DNA from 2 places in the Gottfriedia acidiceleris genome. Region 1 is predicted to be linked to the other one. Evidence: riboswitches for the same ligand, from Rfam matches in the RefSeq annotation. Region 1 holds a riboswitch; the other holds the start of a gene.
The links. A riboswitch is a leader RNA that binds a small molecule or an ion and turns the genes downstream of it on or off. The one in region 1 is predicted to bind thiamine pyrophosphate.

Region 1 (6,168 bases):
GTTAGTTAGTGTTGGGGTTTTAGAAGATGATACTCTTAGTTGGACTGCATCTCTTCCACATAAAACATATGACTTCATATGGTCATCATCTTTTAAAAATGGGTAACTTCTTATAGAGCCACATGTTAAACAATTTTTATTTTTTAATTTCTCGATGTTTATCTCAGACTTTTCATGCTTCCAAACATCAATCGATTGTAAGATTGGTAAAAGTTCATAATTAGTAAGATATTGCATGGCATAGGTTACTTGGTAGGCAGCAATCATTTGCACAATTGGACTAATTACTCCTACTGTATCGCAAGTCATATTTAAAGTTGGTATATGATTTAATAAACAGTTAAGACAAGGAGTTTTTCCTGGAATAATTGGAAACGAGAGGCCATAGCTTCCAACACACGCACCAAAAATAAAAGGAATCCCATGCTTAATTGCTGCATCATTCACAACCATTCTAGTTTCAAAATTATCTGTTGCATCTAGTATGATTGTTTGACCTTTAATCAACTCTTCAATATTAAGACTAGTAATATCTTTTATTAAACTAGTAATCAATACTTCACTATTAATTTGTTGAAGTCGATTTTTAGCTGCAATTACTTTAGGTAGTTTATTTCTAGCATCTTCTTCAGTATAAAGAGATTGCCTTTGTAAATTAGTCCATTCAACGTAATCACGATCAACAATTGTTATATTTCCAATGCCTGCTCTTACAAGCATTTCTGCTATTGATGAGCCTAGTGCACCAACACCAATAATAATAGCACTGGCTTTTTGTAAGTTTAATTGACGATCTCTTCCTAAAAATAATTCTTGTTTTGCATAACGGTTTGTCAAGAATTCACCAACCCTGTGATTGGGCTACTAGCTACACCATAATTTTTTTCTTCAATTCTTCCAGCCTCATAACCAAGCCTTCCTGCTTCAATAGCAAGCTTCATTGCAACTGCCATTTTTACAGGATCTTTCGCATTAGAAACCGCAGTATTTAAAAGAACTCCATCAGCACCTAGCTCCATTGCAAAAGCTGCATCCTTTGGTGACCCGATTCCGGCATCTACTATAACAGGTACATTCGTTTGCTCAATGATGAATTTAAGATTTAATGGATTAATAATTCCTTTTCCGGAACCGATTGGAGATGCACCTGGCATAATCGCATGTACACCAAGTTCTTCTAGTCTTCTTGCTAGCACAACATCATCGGAAATATAAGGTAATACAATAAAGCCTTCGTTTAATAACATTTCTGATGCCTTCAATGTTTCAATTGGATCGGGTAATAATGATTTATCACACCCAATTACTTCTACCTTGATCATATCGCACAAGCCTGACGCTTTTGCCAATCTTGCTATTCTAACTGCCTCTTCAGCAGTTTTTGCACCAGCTGTATTCGGCAATAATTTATATTTCGTTAGATCTAATTGTTCAAGAAAATTTGGCTGAGATTCCTCAAAAATATTCATTCTTCTAACAGCAAAAGTTAGGATATCGGCTTCCGATACTTCAACAGCTTCTTTCTGGACTTCAAATGAAGGGTATTTTCCTGTTCCTAATAATAATCTTGAATGAAACGTATGATTTCCTACTTTTAACATGATTAGCCACCACCTACAAAATGTATTAATTCTACAGAATCTCCGTTAGAGAGATGAGTTATCGAATACTGTTCCTTGTAAATAATTTCTTTATTAACTTCGACAATAACAATTCGATTTTCTAATTGATATTCATTAAGCAGATCCTGAATTGTATAGTTTTTGCTCGAAATATCGATATTCTTTCCGTTTAACCTTATTTCCAACTGCTTACACCTCCAAAGGCTTAAAATTAACGATTGATTTTAAATGCTTCAATCCAGTTACGATCGACTTCCCGTTTAAGGATCAAATCTCGAATTAATTTTCCAGTTGCTGGTGCAAGCAATATCCCATTTCGAAAATGGCCGGTCGCAAATAAGATTTGATCTTCTTCTGGATGAGTTCCAATAAAAGGGTTATAGTCGAGAGTTCGCGGTCGTAATCCTGCCCAAAATGAATCAATTTTCATGTCTTCAATTTCGGGAAGCATTTTTTTAGCGCTTTTTATTAATGACTCAATCCCTTTTAAGCTAGGGTTCTCATTCCATTCGTTATCAATCATCGTAGCTCCGATAACAAGGCGGCCGTCATTCCTTGGAACAATATAATTTTGTTCATGGAAGAGAGTATGCTTTAATGCAACTTTTTCACTTTTGACTGAGATGCATTCACCTTTAACGGGAATAATTTCGTGATGTAATCCAAGCTGTCCAAACAATGAATTACTCCAAACGCCACTTGCAACTACAATGGTTTTTGCTTCAAAATCGCCATTTGTTGTTTTAACTAAATAATGTGAATCAATTTTTTGAATCTGAAATACATGTGTATATTCAAAAATAGATGCACCTAAAATTTGAGCAGCTTTGCAAAACGCGTTACAGACAGAAACAGGCAACACATTCACGTCGTCTTCAATATAAGCTGCTCCAATTATGTTTGGATGGATGCCAGGTATCTGTTTTTTTAGCTCCTCCTGGTTAGACCAAAGTGATGAAGTTTGAGTGAGTAGGGGAGTTAATTGTTTTTTTTCTAAATCTGTATAAGCTAGTTTGAAAATGCCACCTTTTTTAAGTTCAATATCAATTCCACATAATTCTTTTAATTCTTCCTGAAGGTGAAAATAAGTTAATTGACTGTTTCTAGCAAAAGAAAAAAATGACTCGGAATGATCCCATTCGGAATGCGCGCCAAGCATTCCAGCAGCTGCCTTAGTTGTTTTCTGACCAACCTGCTGTCCTTCAAGAACTGCGACATGAATGTTTTCTTTTGCTAGATAATAAGAAATGGAACAACCTATTATTCCACCACCAATTACTACAACATCAAATTTCTTGTTCATAAGCGAATTTGCACCTTTCAAAATATTGCAGCGCAGCTTCTAGGGGATTTCGGGCAGAAAATATGCCAGACATTACAGCTATACCATCAATTTTGTTCTCTTTTAGAACGTGGATATGTTCAGGTAATATTCCCCCGACTGCATAGATTGGTATAGTTAACGTTTTTTTCATTTCTGGAATTAGTTCAATTCCATTAGGTGTTAATCCATTTTTACACTCTGTTTCAAAACAATGACCATACATAATATAGTCAGCTTTATCATTTTCTGCCTGTATTGCTTCAGTAAGTGAGTGAACTGACTTTCCTACTCGTAAATTAGGAAAATATTCTTTTACATCAACAAGTGGTAGACCATGTCCTGGCAAGTGAATATTTGATAGGTTAGAGAAAATAGCTATATCTAATCGATCATTTAAAACAATTTTTTTCATATCTACTTTGTTTATTTTTAGTAGATTTAAAAGTGATAGTAGCTCGATTGCCGTTTTCGATTTTTCGCGAATATGTACATAGTCGACAGCATCGATTATTTGAATTATTTTTGTAGCAAGTACTTCGACTGAGTGCTGATCATCTGTAATTGCAATAAGTTCCATTTTCCCAGCCTCTTTCACTATGAAAATTTTTTCAACAAAAAAACCACTTTCCTAAAAAAAGAAAGTGGTTACATCGCACGTGAAAAAGTATAAAATGCGCCACTTTCCTACGCAGGTACTAGCCTGTTCAGGTTTTGAGGGTTTAAAAGTAACTACTTTATTCTCAGCCCTTATCAAGGGATCCCCTAGTGATGAATATGTATGAAAATTAATCTTAGCATAGCATATAAAAAATAATATTCAATACTAAATTTATTTTTACTAGTCTAATTATTTACTAGAAATTGGGCTTGAGATATAGTGAAATCAAGTATTTTTAGGGGATAAAAAAACCAATAATTTTTTTAATTTGGAATTTCTGTAAAAATTTAGGGGAATAAAAACATTTACATTTTAAATTTGTGGGTTTATATTTAGTTTGAACAATTTAATAGATTGACTAGGGGTGTCCAATTAGTTGGGCTGAGAGAGAAACGCGAATAAGTTTCTTAACCCTCAGGACCTGATCTGGTTCATACCAGCGTGGGGAAGTTAGAAATTTCTCATTAATGATTTCATAATTGTTAATGTAGTTTTGCTAACACTTAGCCGGGTCTTAAAAATAAGATTTCGGCTTTTTTTCATGCTTTAAATGAATTGGATTTCGTCCTTTTTAAACTAATTAAAAAGGGGAATGAAATCAAATGAACAATTCTGTAAATGAAATGAATTTTTCCATCATGTCTAGTTTTTCAGGGAGTAAGAAGGTGTATGTTGAAGGGTCTAGACCTGACATTAAGGTGCCAATGCGTGAGATTCAATTAAGTCCAACAACTGGCACTTTTGGCGAAGAAGAGAATGCTCCAGTAAGAGTTTACGACACTAGCGGACCTTACACAGATTCAGCTAGCTCAGTTGATATTCGAATGGGACTTAAGGCGATTAGACAAAACTGGGTAATCGAACGAAATGATGTTGAAGAGTATGAAGGGCGTGAAATAAAGCCTGAAGATAATGGATATAGAAAAGAGTCAGATCAACATAATGTTGAGGTGTTTAAAGGGTTAAAAAGAAAACCGTTACGTGCAAAGGATAATGGAAATATTACTCAAATGCATTATGCTCGTAAAGGGATTATAACACCTGAAATGGAATTTATTGCGATTCGAGAGAATGTTTCAGCTGAATTTGTTCGTGATGAAGTTGCAAAAGGAAGGGCTGTCATTCCATCGAATATTAATCACCCTGAAAGTGAGCCAATGATCATCGGACGTAATTTTCATGTGAAAATAAACGCCAATATAGGTAATTCAGCCGTCACGTCCTCAATTGAAGAAGAAGTAGAAAAAATGACATGGGCTACTCGTTGGGGAGCAGATACGATGATGGATCTTTCAACCGGGAAGAATATTCATACAACACGTGAATGGATTATCCGAAACTCACCGGTACCAGTAGGGACAGTTCCGATTTATCAGGCGCTTGAAAAGGTCAATGGAATTGCTGAAGATTTAAGCTGGGAAGTGTTTAGAGATACTCTAATTGAGCAAGCTGAACAAGGGGTAGACTATTTTACGATTCACGCGGGTGTGTTATTACGCTATATCCCATTAACTGCAAAACGAGTGACTGGAATTGTATCTCGTGGAGGGTCTATTATGGCTCAGTGGTGTTTAGCTCATCATAAAGAGAATTTTTTATATACTCATTTTGAAGAAATTTGTGAAATTATGAAGCGTTATGACGTAACATTCTCTTTAGGAGATGGACTGAGACCAGGCTCAATCGCCGATGCAAATGACGAAGCACAGTTTTCTGAGTTAGAAACACTAGGTGAGTTAACGAAAATTGCATGGAAACACGATGTTCAAGTTATGATTGAAGGACCGGGACATGTACCGATGCACTTAATTAAAGAAAATATGGATAAACAATTAGAAATTTGTCAGGAAGCACCGTTTTATACATTAGGACCGTTAACGACTGATATCGCGCCTGGCTACGATCACATTACATCAGCGATCGGTGCAGCAATGATTGGTTGGTTTGGTACTGCAATGCTTTGTTATGTAACTCCGAAAGAGCATTTAGGCCTTCCAAATAAGGAAGATGTAAGAGTAGGTGTTATTACATACAAAATAGCAGCACATGCAGCTGACTTAGCAAAAGGACACCCTGGTGCACAAAAAAGAGATGACGCACTTTCAAAAGCAAGATTTGAATTTAGATGGCGTGATCAGTTTAACCTTTCCCTAGATCCTGAAAGAGCAATTGAATATCACGACGAAACATTACCTGCTGAAGGAGCTAAAACAGCACATTTTTGTTCAATGTGTGGTCCAAAATTCTGTAGTATGAGAATCTCTCAAGATATTCGAGATTTAGTTAAACAAGAAGAACTTCAGAATGATTCAATCATCGAAGAAGGCATGAAAGAAAAAGCACTTGAATTTAGAAAACAAGGCGGAGAAATCTATCAATAAGGGTGTGAGCCTTATATGAATAGGGTAGAAGAAATCATAAAAGAAATAAAGTATTTAGAAAGAAATATGAATCAGTTAAAGATCGAATTGAGCACAATTCAAAAAAACTGTGTACACGATTTCCAGAAAAAAGATACGATACAAGAATGCCTTAAATGCAGTTTAATTGAAAGCTTATGTTGG
Region 2 (6,168 bases), 1.8 Mb from region 1:
TATAATTGCTTTTAAAAACGGTACTGGTCCACATACGTAATAATCTGCATTATCTGATTTAACATTGCTATTTAACCATTCTGCATCAATATAACCTTGCTTTTTAAAGTTGTTATTTTGAAGATCTTCCTCAGAAGGATTTTCATAAACAAATGATAAATTGTAATTTGTTAAGAGCTCTTTTAATTGGTTTAGTTCGTTTTCAAATGCTTGTAATTTACCGTTTCTTGAAGCGCTTATGAAGCTGACTTGACGAGTTGGTTGATTACTTGCAATTGACTTAGCCATACTGATTAATGGTGTAATTCCAACACCACCACTTAAGAAAACAACATCTGAATCAATTTCAGTATTTATAGTAAATTCACCTGCTGGAGCAGTAATTTCCAATGTATCACCAACATTTACTTGATTGTGTAGGTAGTTTGAGAATTTACCAAGTGGTTTATTTTCTTCAGCTTCTCTTTTTACTGAAATTCTAAAATAATTTTTACCTGGTGCATCAGATAAACTATATTGTCTGTTTGATAAATATTCTTCACCAGGAATTTGTGAGCGAACAGTAATATATTGACCAGGTAAGAAAGTAGGAACTGAAGAACCATCTTTAGGAACTAAGTAGAATGAAGTAATTACATCGCTTTCATTAACTTTTTCAATGACTTTAAACTCTTTAAATTCAGACCATCCACCTTCTTGTGAAGATGCTTCCTCATACATTTCTTTTTCGATATCGATAAATACTTGTGCAATAACTCCATATGCTTCCGCCCAAGCACCTAGTATTTCATCAGTTGCAGCATCACCAAGTACTTCTTTAATTGCCCCTAGTAAATGTTGCCCTACGATTGGATAGTGCTCTGGTTTTACTTGAAGACTGCGGTGTTTTTGCGCAATTTGTTTTACAACAGGAATAATTGTTGCTAGTTTATCAATGTTCTGTGCAGCAGCTAAAACAGTATTTGCAAGAGCAGTTTGTTGTCTACCTTGTTGTTGATTTGTGTGATTAAATACATTTAATAGTTCAGGATGATTAGTAAATAAATTTTTATAGAATACTTTAGTGATTTCTGTACCCTTTACTTCTAAGACTGGAACTGTTGACTTAATAATATCAATTGTTTTTTGAGATAGCATGATAAATCCCCCTAATCATGTTTTAAAGTAGTATTTTAAATACATCTTTATCTTAGACCTAGAATTTATTTAAAGCAATATGTAGAATACATCTTTTGTGGATTTTTTCGTAAAAATACATTAAAGTTTAAAAAAAGTTCACAATTATGCTATGATTAATCTTAAATAAAACAGTGAGGACAAGTTATGCGTTTAACAACTTATTCGGATTACTCTCTTCGTGTACTAATATTTCTTAGCTCTGAGCCTAGTGAAAAATTAGTTAATATTAAAGACATCGCTGAAGCTTATGATATTTCTAAAAATCATTTAATGAAAATAATTTATAATTTAGGAAAGATGGGTTACATCGAAACAATCCGTGGCAGAAACGGTGGAATCCGATTAGCTAAATTGCCATCAGAAATAAATATCGGTGAAATAATTCGCAAAACTGAAGAAGACTTTAATATTGTGGAATGTTTTGAACACGGTAATACTTGTGTTATTACACCTGTTTGTTCTTTAAAACATATATTTAATAATGCATTGGAACAATTTTTACAAGTTTTAGATCAATATACATTAGATGATATTGTAAAGAACAATGCGATGCTTAAAGATTATTTTTCAAATAATACAAAAGAATAAATAGTATGAAATAGAAGAGCGTTCGTAATTTAAAATGACAAAAACCAACAAAGGTTTACTTTGTTGGTTTCTTCATTTAATGCGGTCTATTGACCTTTATAGTTTAATATACTTTACGTTTTCCATTGGTTCTTGGAATAAGGATGAAGCTATTTTACTAAAAATGGTTGGATCCCCAGTTGTAAAAAATTCATGTGAAGTGATATCAGAGTTAGATAATAAATTTTGTTGATCTAGAATTGCACTTACTTCTAAAGCTGTTTCATCACCAGAGCTAATAAGATGAATTGATGGTCCCATCACTTTTTGGATGATTGGACCGAGTAATGGGTAATGCGTGCACCCTAGTATGAGTGTATCAATATTTGAATTAATAAGAGGTGCAAGAGTGTGTTTAACAATCTCAAATATTTCAGGTTTATTGTAGTCCCCATTTTCAACAATTCCAGCAAACTCTGGGCATGCCAAACCTTCAATGATAACTTTGTCATTAATCCGCTTTAGTGCAGAATGATATGCTTTACTATTAATAGTAGCATTCGTTCCTATGACACCGATTTGGTCATTTTGTGTTAATTTTATTGCTGCTCTAGCACCTGGGCGGACAACTCCAATGACTGGAATTTGAAGTTTTTCTCGCATTTCATTTAAGACTACTGAGGTTGCTGTATTACAGGCGATGACTAACATTTTTATATCTTTTTCCAATAGAAAATTAGTCATTTCCCAAGTGAATTCCCTGATTTCGGTATATGGTCTTGATCCGTATGGACATCTTGCAGTATCGCCTAAGTATAAAATGTCCTCTTTAGGTAATTGTCTTATAATTTGTTTGGCAACTGTTAAGCCCCCAACACCTGAGTCAATGACTCCGATTGGCTTATTCAAAAAATCCCCTCATTTTACTTAATAATTTGTTGATGTAGTATATTCTTTATTCATTTAAGATTTTACTATAATAAATGATATTTTTGTTTATTATTCTCTTTTTAAAACTGTTGAAATTTCATAGTTCAGTGCGCCTATTAACAGAGTATTAAAACATTTAAACATAAGTTGAAAATAATTCGTAAATTTAATCATTATCTGTTATATTAATGAGGAAAAGTTTATATATGAGAAAAATGTGGAGGAGCCAGTGTTGCTGGCTGAGATAGCGTCCTTAAGATGTTGACTCTTAGAACCTGATCTGGGTGATGCCAGCGTAGGGAACAGTATCTCTTTTTAGATATGTTTTTTACAGCGCATTTACGTCCGGGTTAGTATCCGGACGTTTTCTTTTTGTATAAACCAAAAACAAAAAGGAGTTATAGATAATGAAAAAACTAGTAGTATTTTTAGTAGCTATTTGTTTAATGTTAACCGGGTGTGGTCAAAACAAAACTGCTACTACTAAAAAGACAAAGCAATTAAAAAAGGTGACTGTCGTACTAGACTGGACGCCAAATACAAATCATACTGGGCTATTTGTTGCTAAGGAAAAAGGTTACTTTAAGGAACAAGGACTTGATGTAGATATAATCAGCCCGGGAGAAACAGGTGCAGACCAATTGGTGGCATCAGGTAAAGCAGACTTTGGTGTTTCTTATCAAGAGTCAATTACACAGGCAAGAGTTCAAAATGTACCGATTGTATCAATTGCAGCAATTATTCAACATAATACTTCTGGGTTTGCATCACCGGTGAATAAAGAAATTAAGTCTCCAAAAGATTTCGTTGGAAAAACATATGGTGGATGGGGTTCGCCAGTTGAAAAGGCTATTTTAAAATCACTTATGTCAGAAGAAAATGCTAATGTTAATAAGTTAAATATCGTTAATATGGGTGATGCTGATTTCTTTACAGCAGTTAAAAGAGATATCGATTTTGCATGGATTTATCAAGGATGGACAGGGATTGAAGCAGAGCTACGTGGAGAAAAATTAAACATGATTTATTTAACTGATTATAGTAAAAAGCTAGATTACTATACTCCAGTTTTAGCTACGAATGAAAAAATGATTAGTAAAAACCCTAAAATAGTAAAAGCGTTTGTGGCTGCTGCATCAAAAGGATATAATTTTGCGATTGATAACCCAAAAGAAGCTGCATCGATTTTAATAAAGGATAATCCAGATTTAGATAAAAAATTAGTGGAAAAAAGCCAAGAATGGTTAGCATCTAAATATAAAGATGATGCAGACCGTTGGGGTGAGCAAAAGTTATCGGTTTGGAAAAACTATGCTGATTTCTTAGCTGAAAATAAATTATTAGAAGGAAACTTTAAGCCAAAAGAAGCATTTACGAATGATTTCTTACCAGCGAAATAAGGAGGGGCAAAAATGCAAACTACTTTAATGAGTGTCCAAATTATACCGAAAACAAATAATATTGAGGATGTTATTCCAGCAGTTGATGAAGCAATTAAAATTATTGATGAATCAGGTGTAAAATATCAAGTTCAACCATTGGAAACAACTATGGAAGGTGACTTGAATCAATTATTAATGGTTGTTCAAAAAATGAATGAAAGAATGATTGAAATAGGTTGCCACAATGTAATTACTCAAATGAAAATACTTTATCAACCACAAGGTATTACGATGGATGTGTTAACGGAGAAGTACCGTTAATGAAATTTAAAAATATAAAAGGATGGCAACCAACCGTTGTCATCCTGCTTTTTTTAATTTGCTGGCAGCTAAGTATTAAAATTTGGAAAATTGAATCTTGGTTATTACCAGGACCAATCGCAATCTTTAAAGAAGGAATGAAATCAACTAATTCACTACTTCCTCATATTTCTTCTACAATTCAATTAACGATTATTGGTTTGTTAATTGGTAGTTTATTAGGATTTTTAATCGCATTTTTATTGCATTTAATTCCAGGTGTTAGGGAAGCTTTTTACCCATTATTAATTCTTTCGCAAAATGTACCAATTATCGTATTGGCACCGCTTTTAATTATTTGGTTTGGATTTGGTGTCTTACCTAAATTAATCATTATTTCTCTTGTTTGTTTTTTCCCTGTTACAGTTTCAGCGTTGGATGGTTTCCGACAAACACCAAGTGAACTATTAAATTATATGAAAATGGCGGGAGCATCCAAATCACAAATTTTTTGGAAAGTTGAATTACCTTTTTCTCTACCTTCCATTTTTTCTGGCTTAAAGATTTCAGCGACTTATAGTGTTATGGGAGCAGTTATTTCTGAATGGCTAGGAGCGAAATCTGGAATTGGAGTCTATATGACTTTAGCTTCATCTTCATTTAGAACAGATCGAGTATTTGTTTCAATCTTTATCATTATGTTTTTAAGTATGCTTTTCTTCTTCCTAATAGTTGTAATTGAACGTTTTACTGTTAAATGGAAAGTTAAAGGGGGGAAACGGAAATGACATTACAAGTGGAACAATTATCAAAGAGTTATAGCGGTCATCAAATATTAGAAAATATATCCCTTTATGTAAACGAGGGTGAATTTGTATCGATTCTAGGTCCATCTGGTAGTGGGAAAAGTACGTTGTTCCATCTTATTGGTGGTTTAGTAAAACCAGATTCTGGAGAAGTAAAGTTAAATGGTTCGATTATAAATGGAGAACTTGGTCATGTTAGTTTTATGCCTCAGGATCATTCATTACTTCCTTGGAGAACCATATTAAAAAATATTGTTTTATCACAAGAATTAAAACATAAACCTGATGAAAAATTGGCAAGAGACTGGCTTAAAAGAACAGGTTTAGAAAACTATGAGAATGCTTACCCTAATGAATTATCTGGTGGTATGAAACAAAGAGTTTCATTTTTAAGGTCTCTACTAGCACCGCAGTCGTTCATGTGTATGGATGAGCCTTTTTCAGCTTTAGATGAATTCACTAGACTTGAAATGCAGCAATGGCTTTTATCAATTTGGGAGGAGCAACGACGATCCATTTTATTAGTAACGCATAATATTGATGAAGCGTTGTTACTGTCTGATCGAATATATATTTTTTCTGACAAACCCGCCAAAATCAAAGAAGAAATCATTGTGCCATTTCCAAGACCACGTAAAAAAGAATTATTATTAAGTGATGAATTTACGGAATATAAAAGAAAAATCTACTTGGCTTTAGAGAAGGAGTAATATGATGAAAATGATAGATGCTCATATTCATTTAGATTCTTATGATACTAGTCAAAGAGAAGAAATATTAATTAATTTAGAAAGTTACGAAATCGAGGCGCTCATTTCGGTCTCGATGGATTTAAAATCTAGTAAGAAAAATTTAGAGTTAAAAAATAAAAATAATAGTGTATATCCAGCATTCGGATTTCATCCTGAACAACAAATCCCTTCTGATGAAGAGGCTGATAAATTAATTGAATGGATTAAGAAGCATCAGGATGAAATGATCGCAATCGGAGAAGTTGGATTACC

Region 2: it holds a riboswitch for thiamine pyrophosphate, as region 1 does, so the genes downstream of both, MY490_RS05000 (ABC transporter substrate-binding protein) here and thiC (phosphomethylpyrimidine synthase ThiC) in region 1, are expected to answer to the same signal.

Annotation. Positions count from the first base shown of each region.
Region 1 is NZ_CP096034.1:3,923,470-3,929,637, reverse strand. Features, by position in the region: gene MY490_RS18580 (ThiF family adenylyltransferase) at 1-837, opposite strand, end outside; gene MY490_RS18575 (thiazole synthase) at 834-1,601, opposite strand; gene thiS (sulfur carrier protein ThiS) at 1,604-1,807, opposite strand; gene thiO (glycine oxidase ThiO) at 1,834-2,925, opposite strand; gene MY490_RS18560 (thiamine phosphate synthase) at 2,909-3,523, opposite strand; TPP riboswitch at 3,611-3,720, opposite strand; TPP riboswitch at 3,955-4,069, shown strand; gene thiC (phosphomethylpyrimidine synthase ThiC) at 4,207-5,985, shown strand.
Region 2 is NZ_CP096034.1:1,058,314-1,064,481, forward strand. Features, by position in the region: gene hmpA (NO-inducible flavohemoprotein) at 1-1,137, opposite strand, end outside; gene MY490_RS04990 (RrF2 family transcriptional regulator) at 1,324-1,767, shown strand; gene racE (glutamate racemase) at 1,864-2,655, opposite strand; TPP riboswitch at 2,886-2,995, shown strand; gene MY490_RS05000 (ABC transporter substrate-binding protein) at 3,084-4,076, shown strand; gene MY490_RS05005 (thiamine-binding protein) at 4,089-4,379, shown strand; gene MY490_RS05010 (ABC transporter permease) at 4,379-5,146, shown strand; gene MY490_RS05015 (ABC transporter ATP-binding protein) at 5,143-5,874, shown strand; gene MY490_RS05020 (TatD family hydrolase) at 5,876-6,168, shown strand, end outside.